3 regions of the Paenibacillus sp. FSL H8-0317 genome follow, and region 3 is predicted to be linked to each of the others. Evidence: predicted binding sites of a transcription regulator. Region 3 holds the regulator's gene; each other region holds the start of a gene.

Region 1 (8,392 bases), 350 kb from region 3:
TCCAATTGAGGAGAAACAGACCGAGGAAGTCGAGTCTTCTGAAATGGTCAGCACTGAAGATGACAAAGTTAAGGATTCCTCAACATCGGAGACAGAGAATACAACCAACAATACAACCGATCCAACCGAATCCAAGAAAAAAGGCTCCAAAGGATACAAAGGTTTGCTAAATGCCATTCAACATGTGGAAGATAAACCGGCAGGTGCTGTACTAGCCGATATTTTGCTTACAAAATATGCGACTGAGCTGACGGACGAACAAATCAAAGAACTTGAAGCCATCCTTGAAAAGGACAAGGCGTTGGAAACTGCAGCAGAAATGCTCGAAAAAAACGGTAGTGTGACTGACGCGGTGTATTTGCAGGAAGAGGCCATTAAAGCCAATTTTAAAAACCTGGACCTGTACAAAACAATGGGAAAACTCAATGAAAAGGCGGGCAAAAAGAATGGGGTGAAGCTGTATGTGAACGGGGAAGCTTCTGACTCCGAACCATTTGTCAAAAAGGGCAACACGTTTGTTCCTTTTCGCGCCATAGCTGAGTCTTTGAAAGCCGAAGTGGCATGGAATCCCGAAGAACGCTCCATCATTGTCACGAAGGATGGGGTGAGCATTAAACTTGTGGTTGACAGTAAGACTGCAACAGTTAATGGCAAAAACGTCTCTTTGGATGCGCCAGCAACTATCACAAAAGGCAGTACTTATGTACCCGTACGTTTCATAAGTGAGGCATTGGATGCAACCGTGCAATGGGAAGAAGAAAGTAAAACCGTCGTTGTTTATGAAGAAGTATAATATCGGAATGCATAGCAGCTGAGATTAACCAGTTGCTTCGACTTTTAACTTCAGCATCAGTGGGTGTATTGGAATGGTGGATTATCCGTTCGATGCCGTATCCGCCATCCGTCATGGTTGAACAATTTTGGAATTTGCTGAACCCGGTTGTCGAAAGACACGAACATCGTTCTATTGGAAGTCGCTAATTTTGCGGCTTCTTTTGTGTTTTCTAATGTTTGAGAAGATAGGAGGTGATAATTGATATGATCAGCATATCATTTAAATGATGTGACAATAATGTCACACTGAAATGAATATTGTTATGCTAATCGATGGGAAAATATAGTCATTTACTCTTATACTTGAACTTGCTAAGCGAGTTTATTATCGTAAAGGGGATATCTCCTAATGACTGATGTAATAAAAGCAATAATACTTGGCATAATAGAAGGCTTAACTGAATTCTTACCCGTATCGTCTACTGGACATCTTATTTTAGCAGGCAATTTACTTAACTTTGAGGGAGACGCGGCAATAACCTTTAAAATCGTTATACAGTTGGGTGCAGTAATGGCAGTTCTAATTCTTTATTGGAAAAGGTATATGGAGATTGGGTCAAACTTAATTAAAATGGACTTTTCAAAAAGTAAAGGATTAAACGTAATACATATGATTTTGGCTATGTTACCAGCATTAATCGTATATCTTCTACTAAAGGACACTATAAAAAGTCAATTATTCGGCCCTACACCTGTCTTAATTGGTTTAGTTGCTGGTGGTTTGTTAATGATCATCGCAGCACAGAGTAAGAGAACTACCAGCCTTGATACAATTGATATGATTAGTTACAAACAAGCTTTTGGGATTGGCTTATTCCAATGTCTAGCTTTGTGGCCAGGTTTTTCGAGATCGGGTTCGACGATTTCAGGTGGCCTTTTGCTCGGTACTAGCCAAAAAGCTGCCGCAGATTTTACGTTCATTATTTCTGTACCTGTTATGTTTGGTGCTACCTTGTTGGACTTATATGATAGCCGCGATTTACTTAGTTTAGACGATTTTTATCTAATGTTAATTGGCTTTATGACATCCTTTCTTGTGGCTATGATTGCGGTAGTAACGTTTATTAGACTGATCAAGCGACTTCGATTGGAGTGGTTTGCTCTATACCGTTTTGGATTAGCAGCCCTTTTCTATTTAATCGTCATACTGTAACTGTAAATTATAATTTATAAACTCTCAGTTTCGGAGGTATGTAAGTTTCTCATCTGATCGAGATACGGTAGGGATGTCCTCCGAACGTTCTCAAACGCTGAATTTGTTCTAATTGATCCGGGTTGAGCGAAATTTCCTTCTGGCTGGCGGGGTATGACAAGTAGCGGCTGCAGTCCGTGATAAATGACTCATACGAGGACCAATGTCGTCACGCAAAGCAAACCAATGATGGATTTGGTGAGAACGTTCATTTCTATTAAAACTCCTGTCTTTGTCTTCATAATGCTTATCCACAAAGATGAGAACAAAGTTTAATGAGTAAAATATTGCCAATGCAAATCGCCAGCGCGTTAGGCAATCCTGCACACATGAGACTTATGAAAAGTACATTTGAGGTGGAGAGATAGTACCATCAGGACATTAGATTATTCACCTTAATTTTTGATTTAATCTTTTACGATTACTTATGCTAGGATGTTGAACTAACGGGCTGGTTAGTTGAAGGAGGTAACGGGTAGGAATATGATAAAAAATGATGATGAGTTCGAGAGTTTATTATCAAAGAGGAATTCAGGTAAAGTTACATACGGTATAGAATTAAAAAAATAATATTGAGAAAGGACGTATATTTGAAGCGGATGGGCCATAATGCAGATAAGCTAGAGGGTAACTGGATAATGGTTGTTAAAGATTATGCTAAAGAAATTTCAATATATGTTCTTTCAAAAAACATGACCCAAGATATTGATTTGAATACAAAACCGATGGCAGATGAATTAAGTGAAACGCAAGGTTTGACTCGAAATCTGGTTACTTTAAGCTCTACTCATGGACAACAAAAAATAAAACTATAGGAATTTAAAACTGTTACCTGAATAGGTAAACTGATAAGCTCAGCCACAACCATACAGCCCCATTGTAGTCGCTATTTTAGCGACTTTTTTTATATTATCGGTACGGTTATAATATTGCGGATGAATGCTTCGTCAGCCGTGCAAATGTTAGATGTTTGGCACAAATTTTGGGATATACTCAATCTCCTGACATCACCCCTCAGGGGGTCTTTCTTTTGTCTTAAGTAATCGTTTTCAATGCTAATATGACCTTATCTCGGATGAATATAAATATTTACCTCTTGCATAAAGAACATGCGTTCGGTTTATAATATACAAACATACGTTCTTAAAAGTACAGGAGTGATTTCAGTGTTGGCTAAGCAGCGAACCATTATGCTCATCGATATGCAGTCGTTTTATGCTTCAGTCGAAAAGGCAAAAATGCCTCAATACAAAAATAGACCACTCGCCGTCGCTGGCGATCCAGCAAGACGTTCTGGCATTATCCTTGCTGCTTGTCCACTAGCCAAAGCGAAGGGGGTATCTACCGCGGAACCACTCTGGCAGTCTCTTCAGAAGTGCCCTGAACTGATCATTGTGAGACCACACATGCAAGAATACATCGAAGTATCCACTCAAATCATGTCCATTATTGAGGAGTTCACCGATCTAGTTGAACCGTACAGTATAGACGAATTATTCGCTGATTTTACAGGATCAATGCATCTATTCGGTAATGATCCAGTCGATTTGGCCAAGCAAATTCAAGACAAGATCTATAATGAAACAGGCGTTTATGCAAGAGCTGGTATCGGCGAAAACAAAATCATTAGTAAATTGTGCTGCGATATGATCGCTAAAAAAGCAGAGGGGGGCATTTTCCACTTAAAGAAAGAGGAATTACACCTCCACATTGGAGAAAAGCCCATCCGCGATATGTGGGGGATCGGCTCCAGAATGGAAAAACATCTGTGGAAGATGGGCATCCGAACCATTAGAGACCTGGCGAATACGCCTCTTTCCAAATTAAGAAGTAAGTGGGGTGTTAATGGAGAAGTCATCTGGAGAGTCGCAAATGGAATCGACAATTCACCGGTAACCGTCAACACGCACAGTACACAAAAGGATATCGGAAACGGAATGACCTTGCCAAGAGATTTCATAGAGGCTTGGGAGATCGAAGTAGTTATCCTCGATATCTGTACAGAAGTTTGCAGAAGAGCCCGTAAAAAGGGACTGATGGGTAGAGTCGTATCCGTAAGTGTTTCTGGAGCGGATTTTGACCACCCCACTGGTTTTCACAGGCAGGTTAAACTGTCTGATCCTACAAACATAACTGTTGATGTATGCAAGATAGCCAAACGCATATTCCATCAACACTGGGATGGGCAACCCGTGCGCCGTGTAGGCGTATCCCTATCTCAATTATCCAACGCGGATACATATCAACTATCTTTTTTTGATGATCAAGAGCAGAAACGGGCCATTGATCAGGTGATGGACGACATTAAGGATAGATTTGGCGACATTGCCATTTTACGAGCGAGCTCCATTACGGCTGCGGGTCAAGCGATCGATCGAGCATCTAAAATTGGGGGGCATTATAAATGAGCAAAAAACTGGAGGCCAATGGATTATGGGAATCGAGCCGCATGATGCTTCCACAACATAAAGAACGAATTATACAGCATCGTACTCAAATTCATTATCAAACGAAACCACTGATCCATGAAGATGAGTGGGAAATTATTACTCAGAATATAGATATGTCGCTCAATTATACATTGCAAGCCACCTTTGAAATATTTACTGAGTCAGGCAATCGGGATATACACGGGATCGTCACTTCAGTCAGTACCTTTGGAAAGAAAATCAAAATTGAAATGGAGAATGGATTTGAATGGGTCGATTTTGATCAATTGGTCGCTGTGAAACTTGAAGAAGGAGGCGTGTAAAGTGCGACAGACTTTCGAGGAACTTTCACTCGTGAAGAGAGTGGTAGAGCTCCCTTATCTGTTAGGTGCTCTGGAGGTAGATAAGCATAAAATATACGCTTCAAACTTCAAAATGAAATCTGTGTATGTTGACTACCTGGACGGTACCCAAAAGAAAATAGCTTTAGAAATGTACAAATCAAAGCAAAGGCTAAAGGAACATCATATAAAAATCATAGATGAAGTGAGATCTGAGCTGAGTTTAACGGTAGATTATTCGGTGAGAGGTTACATTCATAAAATGACATTATTATGGAGCAAAGTGAAAGTAGATGTAACCATAATGCTTACCGAACATATGAACGTTGATATTACTGATTTGCTTTAATAAACATAGAAAACAAGTTGTCTAACTCATGGATTCGGCAACAAGCACGAGCAGATCTTTCGGCAAACCGGGAATCACAAAAAAGATAAATAAAAAGGCAGAGTAAACTATGTTTTGATGTCAAAGATAAAAAACTTCATTATTATATCTGCCCCTGTATTCAGTAAGGACATTCAAAAGAAAAGCCACGAAGGAGGAGGAATAGCAGAAGGTTTAAGACGGTCTAAAAATCAGCAGGATTCCCAATTTCCGGGTTCGCTTGCGGGACGTAATTATCAAGTCATCATTGATCTGGGCATCGTTCCAAAAAATTAGTAGTTGGATAAATAGATTAAAGTCGAAGAGGGACTGCATTTTGCACTCCCTCTTCTTAGTGATTTTACAATTAGGAAATATAATCTACTAGTTCTAGCCTAGTTTTTGCGAACCATTGAACCACACAGATTTGATTGACAAGGTATCTGAAATATTAGTGATCGGATCACCGTTTATGAGAATAAGATCAGCACGTGCACCTTCGGTAATCCGGCCACGATCATGTAGACCAAAGCAACGGGCTGGTTTGGAAGTAGCCGACTGAAGAGCTTCGATCGGAGTGAACCCAGCCTTCACCAGCAGCTGCATTTCGTGGTGAACACTGGCCCCATGAGCAAGCCCACCAAGGTTCGGAACGGGAACCGGTGCGACATCCGTCCCTACAAGAATATCAACTCCGGCACGGTGAAGATCCATCACATTCTTAAAGCTGTTCTCCATATTGCCTTGTGGGAATGTATTAAAGCTTGAGTTCAAGATATCGATCCAATCCGGACTTAATTTGGAATGAACTCGTGGATCATTAGCCAATTCCGATGCCGGATTACCTATAATCGATGAATTTAACACCAAGCACGGTGTAACAAAAGCTCCAGAATTAGCTATGGATTTGACCAATTCGGACGTGTACTCTGGTCTGTCGATAAACAAGTGCCCCAAACCGTCGACTCCAAAATCGATGGCTGCTTTCGATGAAAGAGCCGTCAAAACGTGGGCAATGACCAACTTATCGAACTTGTGGGCTTCAGTAACGGCTGCTTTTAGAATCTCATCACTTAGAACAGGCAGGCCGGGTGCACCCATAACCGTTCCCTCTTCAATCATGATCTTAATATAGTCAGATCCATTCTCCACTTGGGTATGCACATGTTTGATCGCTTCTTCAACCGTTGTCACTTGAGGTATTTCTTCGTGATCGTGAGCGTAGGCGGCCAACATTGCTTCCCGGTCTTCCTCCGATAACTTCTCTAGTTCCTTTAATACGAATTCAGGTATTTCATCTCCATCAGGCAGTAATTCATCTGGGTGCCCACCAGGAGCGGTAATCGCTGTCCCAGCAGATCGGACGTCTGCGATGTCATCCACATTTTTTAGCTGAATTTCGCGCCCTCTTTTCGTAAAATCGCCGTTCATTTCGAGTTCCGTTGTAACACCGAATTTTAAGGCATCTCGTAATCCGCCAATGGAGGTATGGACATGTGCATCAATCAGACCAGGCATTAATGTCGCATTTTCTCCATCGATAATTGTTGCGTCACTTGGGATGTCTCCGCCAACTGAAATAATGGACACCCCTTTAATGACAATATGTCTGGGAGCAATAATTTGATATCCATCAAAGATTCGTACATTTGTAATCGCCGTAATTCCTTCTGACCCAGCATTCTGATTTAATTTCACCATCATAACTCCTCCTAATGTGTTTGTGATTAAACACTTCGGAGTATAACTGTTAGAAATCTAACAGTCAATAGTCTAATATTTATTTGACAATCCTCTTGGGATCACTGTATATTTTAGCTACTTACAATTAGATTCCTAACAATTACAGAGGGGACGATGGACGGTCATGCATTCCCGAGAAGATACGCCTTATATGGATTTGTTTCAAATTATCGGTCTTAAGTTAAAGAAAAGAGCAGATGAGAGTATAAAAGAGCTAGGATTAAGTTCTCAACAAGGAAAAGTAATCGATTATATTTATGAGAATCAAGATAATCATATTATTCAAAAGGATCTTGCAGATCGGTTTCATCTGCGTGGGGCAAGCGTTACAAGCATGCTTCAAGGTCTAGAGCAAAAAGGTTTCATCGAACGTAAAATCCCGGCCAATAATGAACGGCAAAAAAATATTTATGTATTACCAAAAGCGGTTGACTTGATTGAAGACTTCAATAACTCATTTCAAAAAGTGGAAGATGAAATCGTTCAAGCCCTTAATGACGAGGAGAAGCAAATCTTAAAGAAATTACTGATCAGAATTAATGAACGCATATAACAGATGGGCAGGCAGAGGTGCCTGAGGGCGCGTGACAAGATCATGTTCCCATTCCCGATTAGAAACCAAAGGAGGCCGCCGATCAACAGGATCGGCGGCTTTATTCGACTACGGGAAACTACACTTTGTGAAGAAGATTATGCAACGGTGGCGAAAGAAGCTTTACTTCAATACCCAATCAATTGGGTAAAAACTTGTCGTCTCCGCCTTTAACGTCTTCGAAACGCTCCAGCGCGCGCCAGAGCATAGAAAATCAAGAGAGCAATGATCGACCCGACGATCGCGGGTATGATATGAAATCCACCCACCACCGGCCCCCTCGGTCCCAACAGTTCATACCCTAACCACGATCCAACAAAGCCAGCAATGATATTTCCAAGTACGCCTCCCGGCACGTCCCGTCCAATCAGATTTCCACTTAACCAGCCAATTAGCCCACCGACAATAAGTATCCAGATTAAATACATGAATTGGTCTCCCTTCCATTGATTTATTACAAGTTATGTTTCGTTAGGGGGAATGTTGCGGATCATCTGCGAATCGACCACTAAAAACCATTTCCATTTTAATCCAAGGGTAGTAAAATCGGTTGTACCACCACTAGTATGAATGCTGGTGCAGATGGGGAAGGAGATGGCCAGTATAGAAAGGAGGCGCTCAGGTGTTTATGTTTCGAAGTCCTTTTATTATAGCCTTGTTGATGACGTTTCTGATGTCAGGCTTGTCTGCTTGTTCTGAGTCAGAGCAATCGGAAGATAGGGGTGCTTCGACAAAGGCTGACTTCACGGAGCAGATACAGAGCCTTAATCTGAATCTGGAAGAACCGTCATGGAAGCTGGATACCACCCCCGTGAATCTAACGTGGTTCGTTGGAGCCGAATGGTACGGGCACACTTGGGGTGAGAGCCTGACTTCCAAATATGTCACCCAAAA
Region 2 (8,392 bases), 2.1 Mb from region 3:
AACATCTTCAACAGATACATTCAGCTCTTGCGCAATGAAGGTACAATAACGTGCTGTATCCAGAACACCTGACTGACCGATAACACGGTTTTTAGGAAAACCAAGGGTCTGATAAGCTGCATAAGTCATCGCATCCACCGGGTTGCTTAGAATAATGACGATGGAATCAGGGCAATATTTTTTCACATTTTCACAAACGGACTTCACGATACCCGCATTCGTATTGACCAGATCGTCGCGGCTCATACCCGGTTTACGGGCGATGCCAGCGGTGATGATTACAATCTCAGAACCTGCAGTATCTTCGTAGTTGGAAGTACCGACGATATGACTGTCAAATCCTTGAACAGGACTTGCTTCCATCATATCGAGTGCTTTCCCCTTCGTCGGGTTCTCCAGTTGAGGAATATCAACCAGCACAACATCCCCGAGTTCTTTTTGGGCAAGCATTAATGCGGTCGTAGCACCGGTAAAACCGGCGCCGACTACTGTGATTTTTTTGCGCTGAATAGTCAAGATTCACATCTCCCCTTACAGGTTTTTAATGATTTGATCCGCGAATTCAGAACATTTCACTTCAGTAGCGCCGTCCATCAGACGTGCAAAGTCATACGTTACTGTTTTATTGTTAATGGATGTTTCCATACCTTTGTAGATCAGGTTAGCTGCTTCTTGCCATCCCAAGTGCTCAAGCAACATTACTCCGGACAGAATAACGGAACCAGGGTTCACGACATCTTTGTCCGCGTATTTAGGTGCAGTACCGTGAGTTGCTTCGAAGATAGCATGTCCTGTTACGTAGTTGATGTTTGCTCCAGGAGCGATACCAATTCCGCCAACTTGCGCTGCAAGTGCATCGGACAGATAGTCACCGTTCAGGTTCAATGTTGCGATAACATCAAATTCGCCTGGACGAGTCAATACTTGTTGCAGAGCGATATCGGCAATCGCATCTTTTACAATGATTTTACCAGCATCTTCAGCAGCTTTTTGTGCTGCATTCGCTGCATCTGTACCTTCGTTTTCTTTGATGATGTCGTATTGTGCCCATGTGAATACTTTGTCAGCGAACTCTTCTTCAGCCACTTCATATCCCCAGTTTTTGAAGGCACCTTCTGTGAATTTCATGATATTACCTTTGTGTACCAATGTAACCGTCTTACGGTTATGGTCAATTGCGTACTGCACTGCTGCACGTACCAGACGTTTCGAACCTTCGGAAGAAACTGGTTTGATACCAATACCGGAAGTCTCAGGGAAACGGATTTTGTTAGCACCCATCTCCTGTTGCAGGAACTGGATCACTTTTTTCACTTCTTCAGAACCTTCAGCATACTCGATTCCTGCATAGATATCTTCTGTGTTCTCACGGAAAATGACCATGTCTACCAACTCAGGACGTTTAACCGGAGAAGGTACACCGTCGAAATAACGAACAGGACGCAAGCATGTGTACAGGTCAAGCTCTTGACGCAGGGCTACGTTCAGGGAACGAATACCGCCACCGATTGGCGTAGTCAATGGTCCTTTGATCGCTACGATATACTCACGAATGGCTTCCAGTGTATCATTCGGCAACCACTCACCGTATGTATCGAATGCTTTTTGTCCAGCAAACACTTCATACCATGCGATTTTTTTGTTGCCATCATAAGCTTTTTCAACAGCTGCATCCAATACACGTTTGGAAGCTTTCCAGATATCACGGCCTGTACCGTCACCTTCGATAAATGGAATGATTGGATTACTAGGTACTTGAAGTGTACCATTATCAATTTGGATTTTTTCGCCTTCAGTTGGGTGAGCAAATTTTTCTAATTTCATAGTTAAAATTCCTCCTAGGTTTCGTATATGCAGTATTCATCATACCACTAGTCTTGTTGAGAGAAGGGTCCTGAGAGCCTAAGCCAGTAAAGCCTCTGCTTTCCAACCCTTCACCCCGTCTATATTATTATACCGTTTTTGCGGCTATTAGCGAAGTTCAATAGAAACGTATTTCTGTTCTGTAGGGCCAGTGTACTCCGCACGTGGACGAATGATGCGATTGTCCGCAAGCTGTTCCAAAATATGCGCAGTCCATCCAGACACCCGGCTGATCGCAAAGATTGGAGTGAACAATTCCTGTTCGATCTCCAGTTGGGTATATACAGAAGCAGAATAGAAGTCTACGTTAGGCTTCAGTCCTTTTTGTCCTGTTACCAGTTCCTCGATCTTCACAGACATATCATACAGGCGCGTATCATTGTTCATCTCGCCAAGTTCCTTGGACATCTTCTGTAGATGTTTGGCACGTGGATCACCGTTTTTGTACACCCGATGTCCAAAGCCCATGATTTTTTCACGATTATTCAGTTTTTCCTGAATTGCCGCTTCAAGTCGATCAGGCGTACCAATCTCATTCAACATTTTCATAACGGCTTCGTTAGCACCGCCATGCAGTGGTCCCTTCAGTGCGCCAATGGCGGAAGTTACACCAGAATAGATGTCCGACAGCGTCGCAACCGTTACACGGGCTGCAAATGTCGAAGCGTTTAACTCGTGATCCGCATGCAGGACAAGGGCTTGATCCAATGCTTTCACTGCGGTCTCGGATGGTTCTTCACCAGTCATCATATATAAAAAGTTCTCTGCGATGGAAGCGCCTTCTTTTGGAGCCACAGGTTCTTTACCCTGACGGATACGGGCGATGGCTGCCACAATCGTTGGCAACTGTGCTTGCAACTTAACCGCTTTGTTCTCATTCGCTTCCGTTGTCATCTCATCCGCTTGCTCGTCGTACAGTGCAAGTGCAGAGACAGCGGAACGAAGTGCTGCCATGGTGCTGACGTTTTTCGGATACAATTGGATTTGTGCAATCAACTCGCTCGGAATCGGCGCGTAATCGCTCAGGCTTTTACGAAGGGATTTCAGTTCATCCGTTGTTGGCAATTTACCAAACCACAACAAATAGGCAACTTCTTCAAAGCTGGCATGTTCAGCCAAATCGTCGATATCGTAACCACGGTATGTGAGCACACCGTCTACAATAGAACTGATCGAAGAGGTTGTTGCAACGATGCCTTCCAGACCTTTGGTAGCTGTCATATTACATCTCTCCTTTAATAAGCGAAATCAGGAACCATTCCAGAGTGCATATAAGTGCCAAAGTGCACCTATTCTCTTTTTGTAAACATTTTCATTTTAAAATTAACAAATATTTCAAACTGCGGTTTTCCTATCTGTCAATCGGTATTTACTTATAACATCATACTGGATTTTGTCGTTTATGTGAACATGATGAGAGTTCATTCGCACATCAAACTTCTTTATCGGACCGATAATCAATAGGCTGTTGCAATCGGTTTCAATTTGTGTCATATTGTCTCATTTTTACTGTAGCACCAACGGTTTGTTTCATTTTTGATGTGTCATTGTGTTTCATGATGTATCAATCTGTATCACTCACTTTGTGGGGGATAAGTGGGGAAAATACTCAAGAAAAAAAGCAGGATAGACTCCCTGCTTTTTTTATGCGAAATATCATAGAACTACTCTGAGAAGTCCATTTTATGTAGAGGAAGGCCGTATAACTCCCCCAACTTAGTTGCCAATTTAAATCCCATATCAGATGAGTCTCGTTCGTATGTAACCAATTCCTCCGCACTTATGTTTAATGCGCTTGAAGCTTCCGCAATTGTCATTCCTTTTCTATCCCTTGCCTCTGCCAGACTAATTTTATTCTCATCAACCGCAGTTATGTTTAACACATACATACTTCGCACCCCTTCTCTTTGTTGTCCGAGACAAGAACTTATGTTCCCATTTTAATTTATAATCCCTATTTTTACAATATGGAGCAGTTAATAAACATTTTAAGTGGCCCATTGTACATTCGTCATTTAAGCGCCTATAATAGCAAGTGGAATAATTTAGGCATATGAGGTGTGAATGGATGAACCCTGTACCGGGGAGAAGCCGTTTGCCGTACCTCTTAGCCAAACGTAAGATCAAACAGACTGATCTTGCTAGAGAACTGAACCTGACTGAAGGGTTCATATCTCAGGTTATTTCTGGAAAGAAGTACTTCTCGTATCAAAATGCAGCCCATGCAGCAAGAATACTCCGGTGTACTATGGAGGAATTGCATGAATGGGACGACTAGGCGAACGGCGGAGGCGCAAGCCCCTCCCCGGTAGAAAGTTTACCCTAGGTAAAGATTCTCCAATAACCTATCTATAAATCCAGTTATTCTCACTCCCCCTACCTCTATTAAATCCCATTATTAGCCTCTTGTAAACCATAATTGGTATCTCTGAGTTTGTCCCACGATTCAACAATATTCGACACGTTTCACCTGCATTTGTCGTAAAAAAAGAACCGCGTTAGCGGCCCTTATGTCAACACAACCCTCGGATTCATCACTGTGAGTTCTTCCATAAATGTTTTATACCTATGGTTAACTATTTCGCAACGTACTGAGTGTTTGGTGATTTCATTTTCAAAGTAAGCTTCTTTATATATTGAGTTCACGGAGACTACATTTTCCGTGTTAATAATAGTCGCTCTGTCTACGTGAAGAAATTTATACCCCATGTTGTTGATCGCATTCAACCAGTACTTCACTGGTCCTGGTAGATAATAGGTGCCTTCGGTGGAATAAATGATTGAACGATCAATCGTTCCCTCCCATGCCATATAGAATATGTTCTCGATATGGATGTCTTCAATTTTCCCACCGTCCTGGCTGGTTGTTACTGATAACATTTCACCACTCCTATTTATTAAGCAAATTTTTTGGGGGTTTCGGATTGGATACCCACGCCAAGCTTGCTGGCATTACAGAGATCACAGCCAAAGCAGAAAGTGCGGTTGCTACAGCAGAGTAGATTTTAGTTTTCATTTTAGTTTTTCACCCCCTTTAAATAATACATATGCTGCAAGCATAATTCCTTGAGCGAAGTAAGCGATGGCTGCGAACGAAGATCCTACCCAGAAATTAGAAGCAATTATAAACATCCCCACTACTTTTAATATCGGATAATATCGCTCAGGTATTATAGTTTGATCCTCAATTCCTGCTGGGGCAAAAACCATCACACATACCAGACCGATTACGGTTAATACAGTTGTAGTTAATTGATCTAACGTCACCAAGGACAACAATGTTGCCGTGCCGGCAGTGGCGACCGCACACCACGTACTTGATTCCAGATGCAAACCACCAGTAAGTTGTCGTAACACAGCAAAGGCCAACAACATTACAGCCGCATCTTTTCCGTGACCAGTAAATAATGCGCCGAGTACAGCTAGTCCTATTACGGTAAAGAAGTTTATTGAAATAATAAGCGAGTGGTTCAAATTCTCAATTGGAGCTGGGTGGTTCGGGACAACAGCCTTAATATGTTTGGCGATCCGCCAAGCGGCAGCCTCTATCAATATTCATCTCTCTCTTTCCGTATAGCATAGTAAAGAAACAACCCAACAGCCAAAGCCATATGAGCGATCACCAGCAACATATTATCTAGATAAAACATGACCGTGGAAGCCAACAATGAAAAAACAATAAACGCGGCCACTCCGATATGTTCCCATTTAAATCTGAATTTTTCGAAGTCGGCTGTAAATCCAATTTTGAATTTCAATAGGCAATACGTTACCCCTATTGCCACAACACTCGTTGCTACTTGGAGAGCAGACCCTTCAACAGAAGTAGCTAATGTTGAGGTATCTACGCCTCTAAAGAATGAAAATAGAATAACAGTTTGTACTACGGTGTAACTGAATGTACCTACGATAGCGATTATCGAAGACCACATTACAGGAACTTTTACCACAGTAGTGATAAGTAGTATAAAAAGGATAGTGCTTAGTGCAGGAGCCAAGGCGGACATAGAAGCCTCTTCACGCATCAAATAACTTTGAAAGTTTATGAGTAGACTCATAAATAATCCAGGCCATATGTATTTTCTGACCTTTATTCTAAAGATAGCAAGCATTAGAGCGAAAGCGGTCATTGTCTCAAGTGTTGAAAAAAGTAAGAACCTCGTTGGCTCCCACATGGTGCATTTCCCCTTCTCAGATCAATTAAAGTTATACTTTAATTATACTGGAAGAAGTGGCAATTACATAGCCAAAAACATACAAATTTAGAGGTTTGCAGAGATTATTTCCGCAATCGTAATTTCCTTTTTTCCATCTTCTAACAACAGGTTGACTCTACCACTTTGCTGATTAATACCAATTACAACCCCACTGTAATGTTCGTCGTCAAACGGGCTGAAGACTACCAGATCGACTTGCGTTTTTTCGTGGAAAGATTCAGCTAAAGCACGAACGATTTCTTCGATAGCTTGCTCATCCATAATGGGTTTACCTCTACGTTGTTGTTCCCTTTGATGACGCAACATTGCTTCGCGGTGTTCGGGCAAGATCATACGTGAACTTTCAAAGATTCCGTTACCCTCAAGTTTTTTACCCATAGAATATTCCTCCAATTGATAAGAACGTACGTTTGTTTGTATTATATGCGAACACGTGTTCTTTAAGCAACTGAAATATCAGGAAATTATGGAATTAGATATAGAAACATTTTCCTAGGTCTGATAGACTAGTTTTATATCATACATATATTGGAGGAATCACCTTGAAGAAAGCTTTATTACTACTCTCTGCACTCATGCTTACAGCAGCACTTACAGCCTGTGGATCAGACAAGACAGCAATTAAGGACGAAAACCCAGCACAAGCTAAGGTAGAAGAAACGGCTGCTCCAGCAGCAGAAACGACTAAGGCTGAAGAACCAGCAGCTGAACCGGTTGTGGAAGAAGCAAAAGAAGAAGCTCCGGCTCCTGACGATATCTGGACGTATTACGATAATGCAACGTGGTCAGACGACTTCAACGGTGTAAAATCAAGCATCGAGAAAGTAGTCGTTACCGATCAAGCCCCTAAAGATTATGACGAAAGTAACCTTACAGCTTCAGCAGTTGGAATCAAATTCAAGATCGAGAACACCACTGATAAGCTTTGGACTACATACCCGGACCAAGCTGAGTTGATTACATCTACTGGCGAACAGTTACAGGCTGATCTGTTTGTCTCCGATGACCTGGGTGGAGAAATCGAAGAAGGCGTTATTAAAGAAGGTAATGTCATTTGGTTCCTGGAACGTGGCCATGCAGCAGACGTTAAATGGGTCAAAGTAAAATGGTACGTTACCGAAGGCGACGGGTTCTCCATGGATGCAAAACGTGAAGAATACTCCGTTAAGCTTGAACTGAAATAATAGGAGGTTCATTATGAAATTCGGATTCCGGAAGCCATCGCTTAAAAAGCGGATATCAGCCAGGACCAGCATCAAACGTCAAATCATACATCGGTCCGGACTCAAAATGCCACGTGGTTATGGATGGCTCCGGAATCCGAAACGAGCTATCTATAACAAGGTGTACCGCAAGACTTCGTTTGATATTTTCAAGGTAATCAAAAAGTTGTTCAAATAAAAATAAGGCCCTACCAGCTAAGTGCTGATAGGGCCTTTTGTATTACCAAGCGCTTGGTATAATTCTATTGACAGCCCGATAGCGGGCGTGGTATGATCCATATATAAACCCGTTACCGGGCGTTGGAGGTTTAAGTTGAACGATCCTTTAAAACACATCATGGGCACTCAAGAAGCTGCAGAAATATGGGGATATAAATCACCCGATCATGTAAAGCGTTTATGCCGAGAAAAGAAAGTGCTCTGCGTACAGATCGGAAACACTTGGATATTAGACAGGAATCAACCAAATCCCCGCCAAATAAAAGGAGTTGCTAATAATGGATCATCTGACGAATAGTATTAAAAACACAATCAACGTAATAGACGGATATACAACCGGTACGCTGATTGTAGACGGAGAGTTCGTTGGACTGCTCCTGGAGGATGGGTCTGAATTACCTCTGGATAACAACCGACATATTGAGGTACGTAACGGTGACGGGTCATATGAGAGAGTGATGATCGATCAGATTCAGACGACAATGACCGCCGAAGGATGGCCGTTATATGCCGGCATGTACGCAAGAGTCAAATAACGCAAAAAAGGTTCTGCCAGCAATTAAGCCGGCAGAACCTTTTGTATTTTCAAACGCATAGGATTATTGTGGTGTATTCAGCGTTGCCGTCTTTGTCTTCTGATCCCAATCTATCTTGGCGCCTTTGATGTTGTCGCCAGCAGCACGTAACGGAATCAGAACCGTACCATCCTTTAAAACTGCACCCTCAATACGTTCACCATTAACGATTGCCGTGACCCCATCCTCTGGTTTTGCCGTGTCCGTTTTCTTTGCTGCCAATCCCAGGTATGAAGCGATTCCGAAAACATGACCATCAATGATTGCATCGATCACACTTGCCTTCTTGAGACGA
Region 3 (8,392 bases):
AGTATATTGCCGTTATGGAAGGTGAAGTTGAGGCAAGCACAGCATTGTTGAAAGAGAAGTTTGATTATATTTTCTTCACAGGCAGCACAGGTGTTGGTCGCATTGTTATGAAGGCAGCTGCGGAGCATTTGACTCCTGTAACTCTTGAGTTGGGTGGTAAGAGTCCTGCTATTGTCCATAGCGATGCAGATCTGAAGCTGGTGGCCCAGCGTATTGTTCGTGGTAAGTTCCTGAATGCAGGCCAAACATGCGTTGCTCCGGATTACTTGCTTGTACATGAACAAGTTCATGATGAATTGATCAATCTGATTGGCGCTGAGATCAAAGATAAATTTGGGGATGATGTGTTACAGAATGCTGATTTCCCGCACATTGTCAACGCGCGTAACTTTGATCGGTTGTCGAAATTCCTCACAGATGGCAAAACGCTGATTGGTGGACGTTCTGTACGTGAGCAGTTGTTCATTGAGCCGACTGTACTTGGCGATGTGAACTGGGAATCAGCTGTCATGCAAGAAGAGATCTTCGGTCCGATTCTTCCTGTATTTACGTACAGTGACCTTGATCCTATGCTGGATGAGATTGTTCGCCGGCCAAAACCATTGGCGCTATATCTTTTCACACAGGATGAGCAACTGCAGGATCAGGTTCTGAATCAAGTATCCTTCGGTGGGGGATGTATTAATGACACACTTTCTCATATGACTTCACATTATCTACCGTTTGGTGGTGTAGGAGAGAGCGGTATGGGCTCATATCACGGACAACAGAGCTTTGATGTGTTCTCGCATCACAAGAGTGTTCTGAAACGCAGTGAATAATTAGCCGCAAAAATAACATAAACATGAAAAAAAGAGGTTGTCCTGTTGATCAGGGCAACCTCTTTCGTATTTCATTACATCTAATTTTGTTACTCAAGTTAAATATTAATGAATATCTCGGAAAAGGCCAATGACTTTACCCAGAATACTAACATGTTTCAAACGTAAAGGTTCGAAGGTCGCATTCTCCGGTTGAAGGCGAATATGATCTTTCTCTTTATAGAACGTTTTCACTGTAGCTTCATCGTCTTCAGTCATTGCAACGACGATATCACCGTTATCAGCAGTTTGCTGTTGACGGACAATAACGTAATCTCCATTAACGATTCCAGCTTCCACCATACTATCTCCCACTACTGAAAGCATAAACACTTTCTGTTCGCCTACATAGTGTGTAGGAAGAGGGAAGTAGTCTTCAATGTTCTCGGTTGCAGTGATTGGAACCCCGGCTGTAACCTTACCAACAACAGGAATACGTGCAACGCTATGAGCAAATTGATGAGAATGCTCAGATTCTTCCTGGCTCAAAAGCTCAATGGCTCTTGGCTTGGTAGGGTCGCGTCGGATCAAACCTTTTTTCTCCAAACGATCCAAATGTCCATGTACTGTTGAGCTGGAAGCAAGTCCAACCGCTTCACCAATTTCCCGTACGGAAGGAGGATACCCCTTCAACCGGACTTCATTTCGTATAAACTCCAGAATAGCCTGCTGCCTGCTGGATATCTTCGACATACCGTATCAACCCCATTTTAGTAACGTTTGGGAAAATTATAACATAGAACCTCCGTTCGTACAAACATAAGTTCTAAATAAAATAGCTTTAAATCAGTGTTTTTTAACTTATAGAACAGAAATTGGCCAAAAGTCAGAGCATAATACTGCAAATGTTTTGCAAAAGTACTTGAAATAAGATATTGCTCCTTCTAAAAAGAAGCGAACAATTGTTCTAAAAATATATTGAACAAAACAAGTGTTCGTGTTATATTGATTTCAACAGATAGGAACAAACGTTTGGAGGCGGGTATTTAATGAGATATTCTACTTATCAAAGCATTTATGAACCAATGAATTCGGAACTGGTGAAGTCTAACATAGGGAACTACAAGAAGGTTTTAGCGCGTTTCAAGATTTCTTCATGGATGTTAAAGGTAGCCATTACCTCTATGATTATATTTATTGGATGCAGCACTGTTTTAACTGTATTTGCCGGCAATGAGAATGATGTTCTGCCTGGAGGAAAGATAGCTGTTTCACAAGGGGAAACATTATGGAGTATTTCTTTGGAACATAAACCGACGAATATGGATACACGTATTTATATAGAAGCAATTAAGAAAGTGAATCAACTTCATACGACTTCCATCCAAGTGGGACAAGTACTAGCTCTACCGCAATTTGCAGAATAAAATGCACATCAATGAGTGTTAACGCGTGTCAGCTTGACAAGCTGCCTTTATAATGGCAAAGTTAATATGACTTTGTATTTTTGGAGGGGACAAGCTTGGATATAGATAGTCTGGTAGCACGCATTAACGAATTGGCTCGTAAGCAAAAGTCCACTGGATTGTCGGAGGAAGAACTTGCCGAACGTGCCGAGCTAAGAGAGATTTATTTGAGTAATATTCGCAGCAATTTCAGACAACAACTGGATACCATTGAGATTGTTGATGATGAGAATGACAAAGGCCACCAAGGCAAACTCAAACACTAACGAAACCTAATGATATCATTATGATATTTAGGTTTCTTCCTGTTATTTTGAGTGTGCAATTTATAGGGGGAAATGTTGGTTTACAGTTATGTAAGCCGATACAAAGACACATAAGGGGGATTCTCATGTCGCGTTCGTTCGAGAGAACGGTTAAGAAAAATTCCAAGCAGTTAAATCAGCAGCGCAAAAAAAGTGGTCAACCAATCACAGGTACACCAGGCGAAGAAGTCTTTAAGGGACGCAGCCTTTTGTTCCCTATATTTTTGATTGGTCTCGCCTTTTTGTATCTGTTTATGAGCACGTTCCTTGTGCAAGCTCCGATGACAACCTGGGACTGGGTGACGATGCTGCTTTACGTATTTTTGGCAGTCATCTTCATGCTTCGCCGTCCATACATCAAGATTAGCAGTAATCGGATTATAACGACGAAGGGTAATCGTGAACGTTCAATTGGGGTTGACGATATCGTTAAATTCAGAATTGAACCAGGTACAGTTGTTATCGAACATAACAGTCGCGGGAAAAGATGGGTGTTTACCAAGTTATTGAACCGTTACGATACAGATGCGATTGCAGAACGTTTGCTGAAGTTTGCAAAAGCACACCAGATCACCGTGGAAACCGTCGAAAAGTAATTATTGCATAAAGGGGTAGATGATCGGAATGGCGTTAAAAGCGATTTTGTTCGACCTGGATGATACTTTATTGTGGGATGAGCGTAGTGTTCGAGAAGCTTTTTATGAGACTTGTCTAATCGCAGCGCAAGAGACTGGGGTCAAGCCGGAAGAACTTGAAGAAGCTGTTCGTAATGAGGCACGTGGACTGTATGAATCATATGAAACCTTTCCTTTTACCAAAATGATTGGAATCAATCCGTTTGAAGGCCTATGGGCTAACTTTACTGGTGGGGATCAACCTGAGTTCCGTCAGTTGGAACAGCTTGCTCCAGTTTACCGTAAAGAATCCTGGCGTCGTGGCTTGTTGAAATTGGGTATAGATCGGGAAGATCTTGCTGAACAACTGGCCGCGCAGTTTGGAGTAGAACGGAGATCCAGACCTCATGTATACGAAGAAACGATGGATACCTTGCGTCAATTACAAGGAAAGTACAAATTGTTGTTGTTAACGAACGGTTGTCCTGCTTTGCAACAAGAGAAGTTGGATGGTGTACCTGAATTGACTCCTTTCTTTGATGAGATTATTATCTCGGGTAACTTCGGAAAAGGAAAACCAGATCCGTCAATATTTGAACATGCTTTGAGTAAACTGGGTGTTAAACCCGAAGAGAGCATGATGGTTGGGGACAAGTTAACGACTGATATTCGTGGTGCTTTATCATCTGGCATCCAATCCGTATGGATTAACCGTGAGCATAAGACCAACAATGAAACGTATGCGCCAGACCATGAAATAACGCATTTATCGGAATTAAATCAGCTTATTGCTAATTTCTAAGCAGATCAGCTATAACATCTTTCCTCAGCACCCTGAAACATTGGTAACTTCAATGAACGATGATGTCGTTCTTGAAGTTACCAATGTTTTTTTATTTGAACATGTTGACTAAATTACCTTGTTAAATGAGATCTCTATTTTTTTCACTAAAAGTTATTGAAATTAGGGGGAAGCTGGATTAGAATATAACTAACATACTAGTATGACTAGTATTTAGATTGTCCTAAAGCAATTTCTTTTTGACTTACTTCATTAAATGGAAGCAGGGAGTTATTGCTTATTATTTTCGATTGATTGTAAGCGCTTAATATTTTGAGAAAGCTTCTTTGGATTTGGAGATCACACCACTTAGTAAGTGCTAATTAATGATGTGAAGCACCTTGGATTGTGTGATTCTACATAATACATTAAATTGATATCGCTTACATTTAGAAATTATCTATTTCGTAGTGGGGGTGAATTTGAAGGAGTTGTTGTCTTCTACAAGAGGAGAAACGATGGGAGTTGTACATGAATTACTCTTACTTATCAAGTCCTGGATCGGAGTGAAAACAAATGGAGTCGGAAACCGCTAAAACAACGTTAACCATGACATCTTTACGTAAAGAGAGCAGATTACGAACGGCAGCAACTTTGTTCCGCAAAGACTGGCAGTTGTATTCACTGTTAATCCTTCCCATCATTTATCTCCTTATTTTCAAATATGGGCCGATGATTGGTAATGTGATTGCGTTCAGACGTTTTGTTCCTGGGGGAAGTATATTTGGAGAAACGTGGGTTGGATTAAGGTACTTCAAAATGTTCATTGAGGACCCTACCTTCTGGAGAGTATTTGGTAATACGCTGATGTTGGGCGGACTTGCGTTACTCTTTACATTCCCGGTTCCAATCATTTTTGCCTTGATGCTTAACGAAGTGAAGAGTAAACGATTCAAAAAATTTGTACAGACCGCGTCTTATCTGCCTCATTTTCTGTCGATCGTTATCGTTGCGGGTATGATCCTGCAGCTGACAGCAGTGAATGGTTCCATTAATGGACTGGTGGCTTTCTTCACCGGAGACAATATTCCTTTTATGCAGCGGGCTGAGTGGTTCAGAACAATCTATATCACTTCTGAGGTATGGCAGGGTATGGGTTGGGGAGCAATTCTTTATCTGGCTGCCCTAACAACCATTGATGATTCTTTGTATGAAGCTGCGCGTATCGATGGTGCCAATCGGTGGAAGCAAACGATTCATGTAACGTTACCAGGGATCTTGCCAACGATTGTGACTTTATTGATTTTGAACATGGGTAATTTCCTGGCTGTTGGATTTGAAAAAATCTTACTCTTGTACAATCCGCTGATCTACGAGACATCTGATGTGATCTCCACTTACCTGTATCGGGTTGGACTGGAATCCAGTAACTTCAGTTATGCTACCGCAATTGGCTTGTTCGAATCGCTGATCGGTCTGATTCTGGTGTTCTCCGTAAATGCCATCTCACGCAGACTGACTCAAAGAAGCTTATGGTAAAGGAGGAGCATCATGCAGGAATCCAGATCTTACAAGGTATTTAAAGTATTCAATGTCATCTTTCTGCTGTTCGTGGTATTTATAACACTCTATCCATTCTTAAATGTCGTGGCACAATCCTTCAGTAGTGAGTCCTATATTAATTCCGGTAAGGTTAGTTTGTTCCCAAGAGGATTCAATGTGGAGACATACAAGACCATCTCACGTGACAGCATGTTCTGGACGAATTATAAAAACACGATTATCTACACCGTAGTAGGTACGTTAATCTCCATGTTTATGACGACTATTTTCGCATATGCCCTGTCCAAAAAGAGGTTGATGGGTCGCAAGTTTCTGACGATGTTCGCCGTATTCACGATGTTCTTTAGTGGTGGATTGATTCCAAACTATGTGTTGATTAATTCCCTTGGGTTCAACAACACCATGTGGGCACTTGTTGTTCCTGGCGCAATTAGCATATACAACATGCTGATCATGAAGTCATTTTTTGAAAATATGCCTGAAGAACTGGAGGAAGCTGCCTCCATTGACGGTTTGAACACCTACGGGATCTTGTTACGTATTATATTGCCGCTTAGTAAAGCAGTTATGGCAACCATGGTGCTGTTCTACGCAGTAGGTCATTGGAATTCCTGGTTCCCAGCCTTTCTGTATTTGGACAAAAAAGAATTGTTCCCGGTCACCATTTATTTGCGCAATATGATTGCAGGAGCGACTAGCGGGGCGTCTGCCGGTGCAACCTCAGCTGATAACCTGACACAGATTGCTGCCAATATTAAGTCTGTAACGATGGTATTAACCATCTTGCCGATACTCACCATCTATCCATTTGTCCAAAGATACTTTGTAACCGGTATCATGTTAGGGTCTGTTAAACAGTAATACGTAGAAGCTAGAATACCTAAACCAAATTCAGGGGGATAACCTAAATGAATCAAAAGCCACGTAAGTTTGTCGGTAAAATGGTGTTGGCAACAATGATGACCGTCGTTCTGGCAGCATGTAGCAGCGGTACCGGAGCTGGAGGTGAAGTCACAGAAGTTCAAACCAAGGCAGCGATGGAGACGTACAATGTAGGGGATACATTCAAGGCGACCGAGCCATTTAATCTCTCCATACTCTATAGTGATCAACCTAGTTATCCATATAAAAAAGACTGGTTACTTTTTAATAAAATTACCGAACTGACGGGTGTTACGCTTGAGCCAACGATTGTACCGATGAGTGATTACTCTCAGAAGAGATCTCTGTTGATTAGCTCCGGTGATGCACCACTGGTTATTCCGAAAACATACCCTGGTGAAGAGTCTGCATTTGTGTCCTCCGGTGCGATTTTGCCGATTAGCGATTATATTGATTTGATGCCAAACTTCAAGGACAAAGTGGAAAAATGGGGTCTGGAAGATGAACTTGAAGGGCTGCGACAGGAAGATGGAAAGTACTATGTACTCCCGGGTCTGCATGAAGAAGTATGGCCAGATTACACATTACTCGTAAGAACGGATGTCTTTGAAGAAAATAACATCGCCATCCCAACCACTTGGGACGAATTGTATGATGCAGCCAAAAAGCTGAAAGAGATCTACCCGGATTCTATTCCGTTTTCGGACCGATTCCAATTCAATAGTACGTTGAACATCGCTGCTACTGGCTTTGGTACCAAGGCTGGGTGGGGTTTTGGTAACGGATTGACGTATAAGGAAGATCAGGATGAATTTGTGTACACGGCTACAACACCAGAATACAAAGAGATGCTAACGTACTTTAACAAGTTGGTATCCGAAGGATTACTCGATAAGGAGAGTTTTACACAGGATGATGATCAGGCTGTACAGAAATTTGTATCCGGCAAATCATTCATGATTAATGGTAATTCCCAAACGGTGGTGCTGCACCGAAATGATATGAACAAAACGCTGGGAGAAGGTAAATACTCAGTTGCAAAGATTACAGTACCTGGTGGGCCAAAAGGGCAATTAATGTCCGGCTCCAGACTTGAAAATGGTGTCATGATCTCCGGGAAAATTCAAAAAAGCGAAAACTTCAAAGCCATTATGCAATTTGTGGATTGGTTATACTACAGTGACGAGGGTCAAGAGTTTGCCAAATGGGGCGTTGAAGGTGAAACATTCACCAAAGAGGGCGGAAAACGCAAATTGGTAGAAGATGTGAACTACAATGGTTTGAATCCAAAAGGCACGAAAGACTTGCGTATTGACTATGGCTTCTCTGGTGGTGTATTTGCCTACGGGGGTACCACAGATTTGTTGCAATCCATGTTTAGTGAAGAAGAGTTGAAATTCCAGCAAGACATGAAGGATACCAAGGAAGTGATTCCGGCAGAACCACCGATTCCTTACTCTTCAGAGGACCGTGAACGGGTGACACTTCTGAGTACACCACTGAAAGACTACTCTGATCAGAATACACTTAAATTTATCTTGGGTGAGCGGGACTTGTCTGAATTCGATACATTTGCCAAAGAGCTTGAGAGTCAAGGGTTATCTAATTATCTGAAGCTGGCAAATGATACGTACAAAGCCTACAAAGAAAACAAGCAATAATATAGTTGATGTTGGCCAGATTACCGTTTCACACCGATATATAAGTGGAACGGTAATTTGTGCTAAAATGAATGAATACGGCTGATAGAAAGAGGTCTAGGCATGTCACTTAATCAAAAAATTAGAGGCTCGACCCGGGCATATTCATATAACCTGTTAAAAGAACGAATTCTTCATCTGGAACTTAAGCCAGGTACCAAGATTTCAGAGAAAGAGATTGCAGATGAACTGCAGGTGAGCAGAACACCCGTTAGAGAAGCTTTCATGAAGCTTGCTGAAGAAGAACTGCTGGACATTATTCCCCAGAGTGGAACGATTGT

Evidence for each region. The regulator LexA, encoded in region 3, represses DNA repair genes until DNA is damaged. The targets are predictions, from matches to a motif close to CGAACATATGTTCG.
Region 1: a site for LexA is predicted at 3,157-3,170, ahead of MHB43_RS17470 (DNA polymerase IV). Genes of this name have one in related genera too.
Region 2: a site for LexA is predicted at 6,484-6,497, ahead of MHB43_RS10470 (YolD-like family protein). Genes of this name have one in related genera too.

Annotation. Positions count from the first base shown of each region.
Region 1 covers NZ_CP150294.1:3,923,447-3,931,838, forward strand. The annotation lists gene MHB43_RS17450 (copper amine oxidase N-terminal domain-containing protein) at 1-793, shown strand, start outside; gene MHB43_RS17455 (TetR-like C-terminal domain-containing protein) at 790-981, shown strand; gene MHB43_RS17460 (undecaprenyl-diphosphate phosphatase) at 1,184-1,987, shown strand; gene MHB43_RS17465 (hypothetical protein) at 2,626-2,841, shown strand; gene MHB43_RS17470 (DNA polymerase IV) at 3,196-4,434, shown strand; gene MHB43_RS17475 (YolD-like family protein) at 4,431-4,778, shown strand; gene MHB43_RS17480 (hypothetical protein) at 4,780-5,145, shown strand; gene MHB43_RS17485 (amidohydrolase family protein) at 5,554-6,864, opposite strand; gene MHB43_RS17490 (MarR family winged helix-turn-helix transcriptional regulator) at 7,031-7,459, shown strand; gene MHB43_RS17495 (GlsB/YeaQ/YmgE family stress response membrane protein) at 7,669-7,926, opposite strand; gene MHB43_RS17500 (extracellular solute-binding protein) at 8,127-8,392, shown strand, end outside.
Region 2 covers NZ_CP150294.1:2,202,038-2,210,429, reverse strand. The annotation lists gene mdh (malate dehydrogenase) at 1-516, opposite strand, end outside; gene icd (NADP-dependent isocitrate dehydrogenase) at 532-1,824, opposite strand; gene citZ (citrate synthase) at 1,972-3,084, opposite strand; gene MHB43_RS10495 (helix-turn-helix domain-containing protein) at 3,528-3,752, opposite strand; gene MHB43_RS10490 (helix-turn-helix domain-containing protein) at 3,917-4,141, shown strand; gene MHB43_RS10485 (hypothetical protein) at 4,372-4,743, opposite strand; gene MHB43_RS10480 (accessory gene regulator B family protein) at 4,876-5,415, opposite strand; gene MHB43_RS10475 (hypothetical protein) at 5,412-6,038, opposite strand; gene MHB43_RS10470 (YolD-like family protein) at 6,126-6,458, opposite strand; gene MHB43_RS10465 (hypothetical protein) at 6,623-7,264, shown strand; gene MHB43_RS10460 (hypothetical protein) at 7,278-7,481, shown strand; gene MHB43_RS10455 (hypothetical protein) at 7,617-7,820, shown strand; gene MHB43_RS10450 (hypothetical protein) at 7,801-8,058, shown strand; gene MHB43_RS10445 (N-acetylmuramoyl-L-alanine amidase) at 8,122-8,392, opposite strand, start outside.
Region 3 covers NZ_CP150294.1:4,268,917-4,277,308, reverse strand. The annotation lists gene MHB43_RS19010 (aldehyde dehydrogenase) at 1-821, shown strand, start outside; gene lexA (transcriptional repressor LexA) at 927-1,553, opposite strand; gene MHB43_RS19000 (LysM peptidoglycan-binding domain-containing protein) at 1,850-2,227, shown strand; gene MHB43_RS18995 (DUF896 domain-containing protein) at 2,323-2,532, shown strand; gene MHB43_RS18990 (hypothetical protein) at 2,658-3,167, shown strand; gene MHB43_RS18985 (HAD family hydrolase) at 3,196-3,987, shown strand; gene MHB43_RS18980 (ABC transporter permease subunit) at 4,576-5,505, shown strand; gene MHB43_RS18975 (carbohydrate ABC transporter permease) at 5,518-6,390, shown strand; gene MHB43_RS18970 (extracellular solute-binding protein) at 6,438-8,072, shown strand; gene MHB43_RS18965 (GntR family transcriptional regulator) at 8,175-8,392, shown strand, end outside.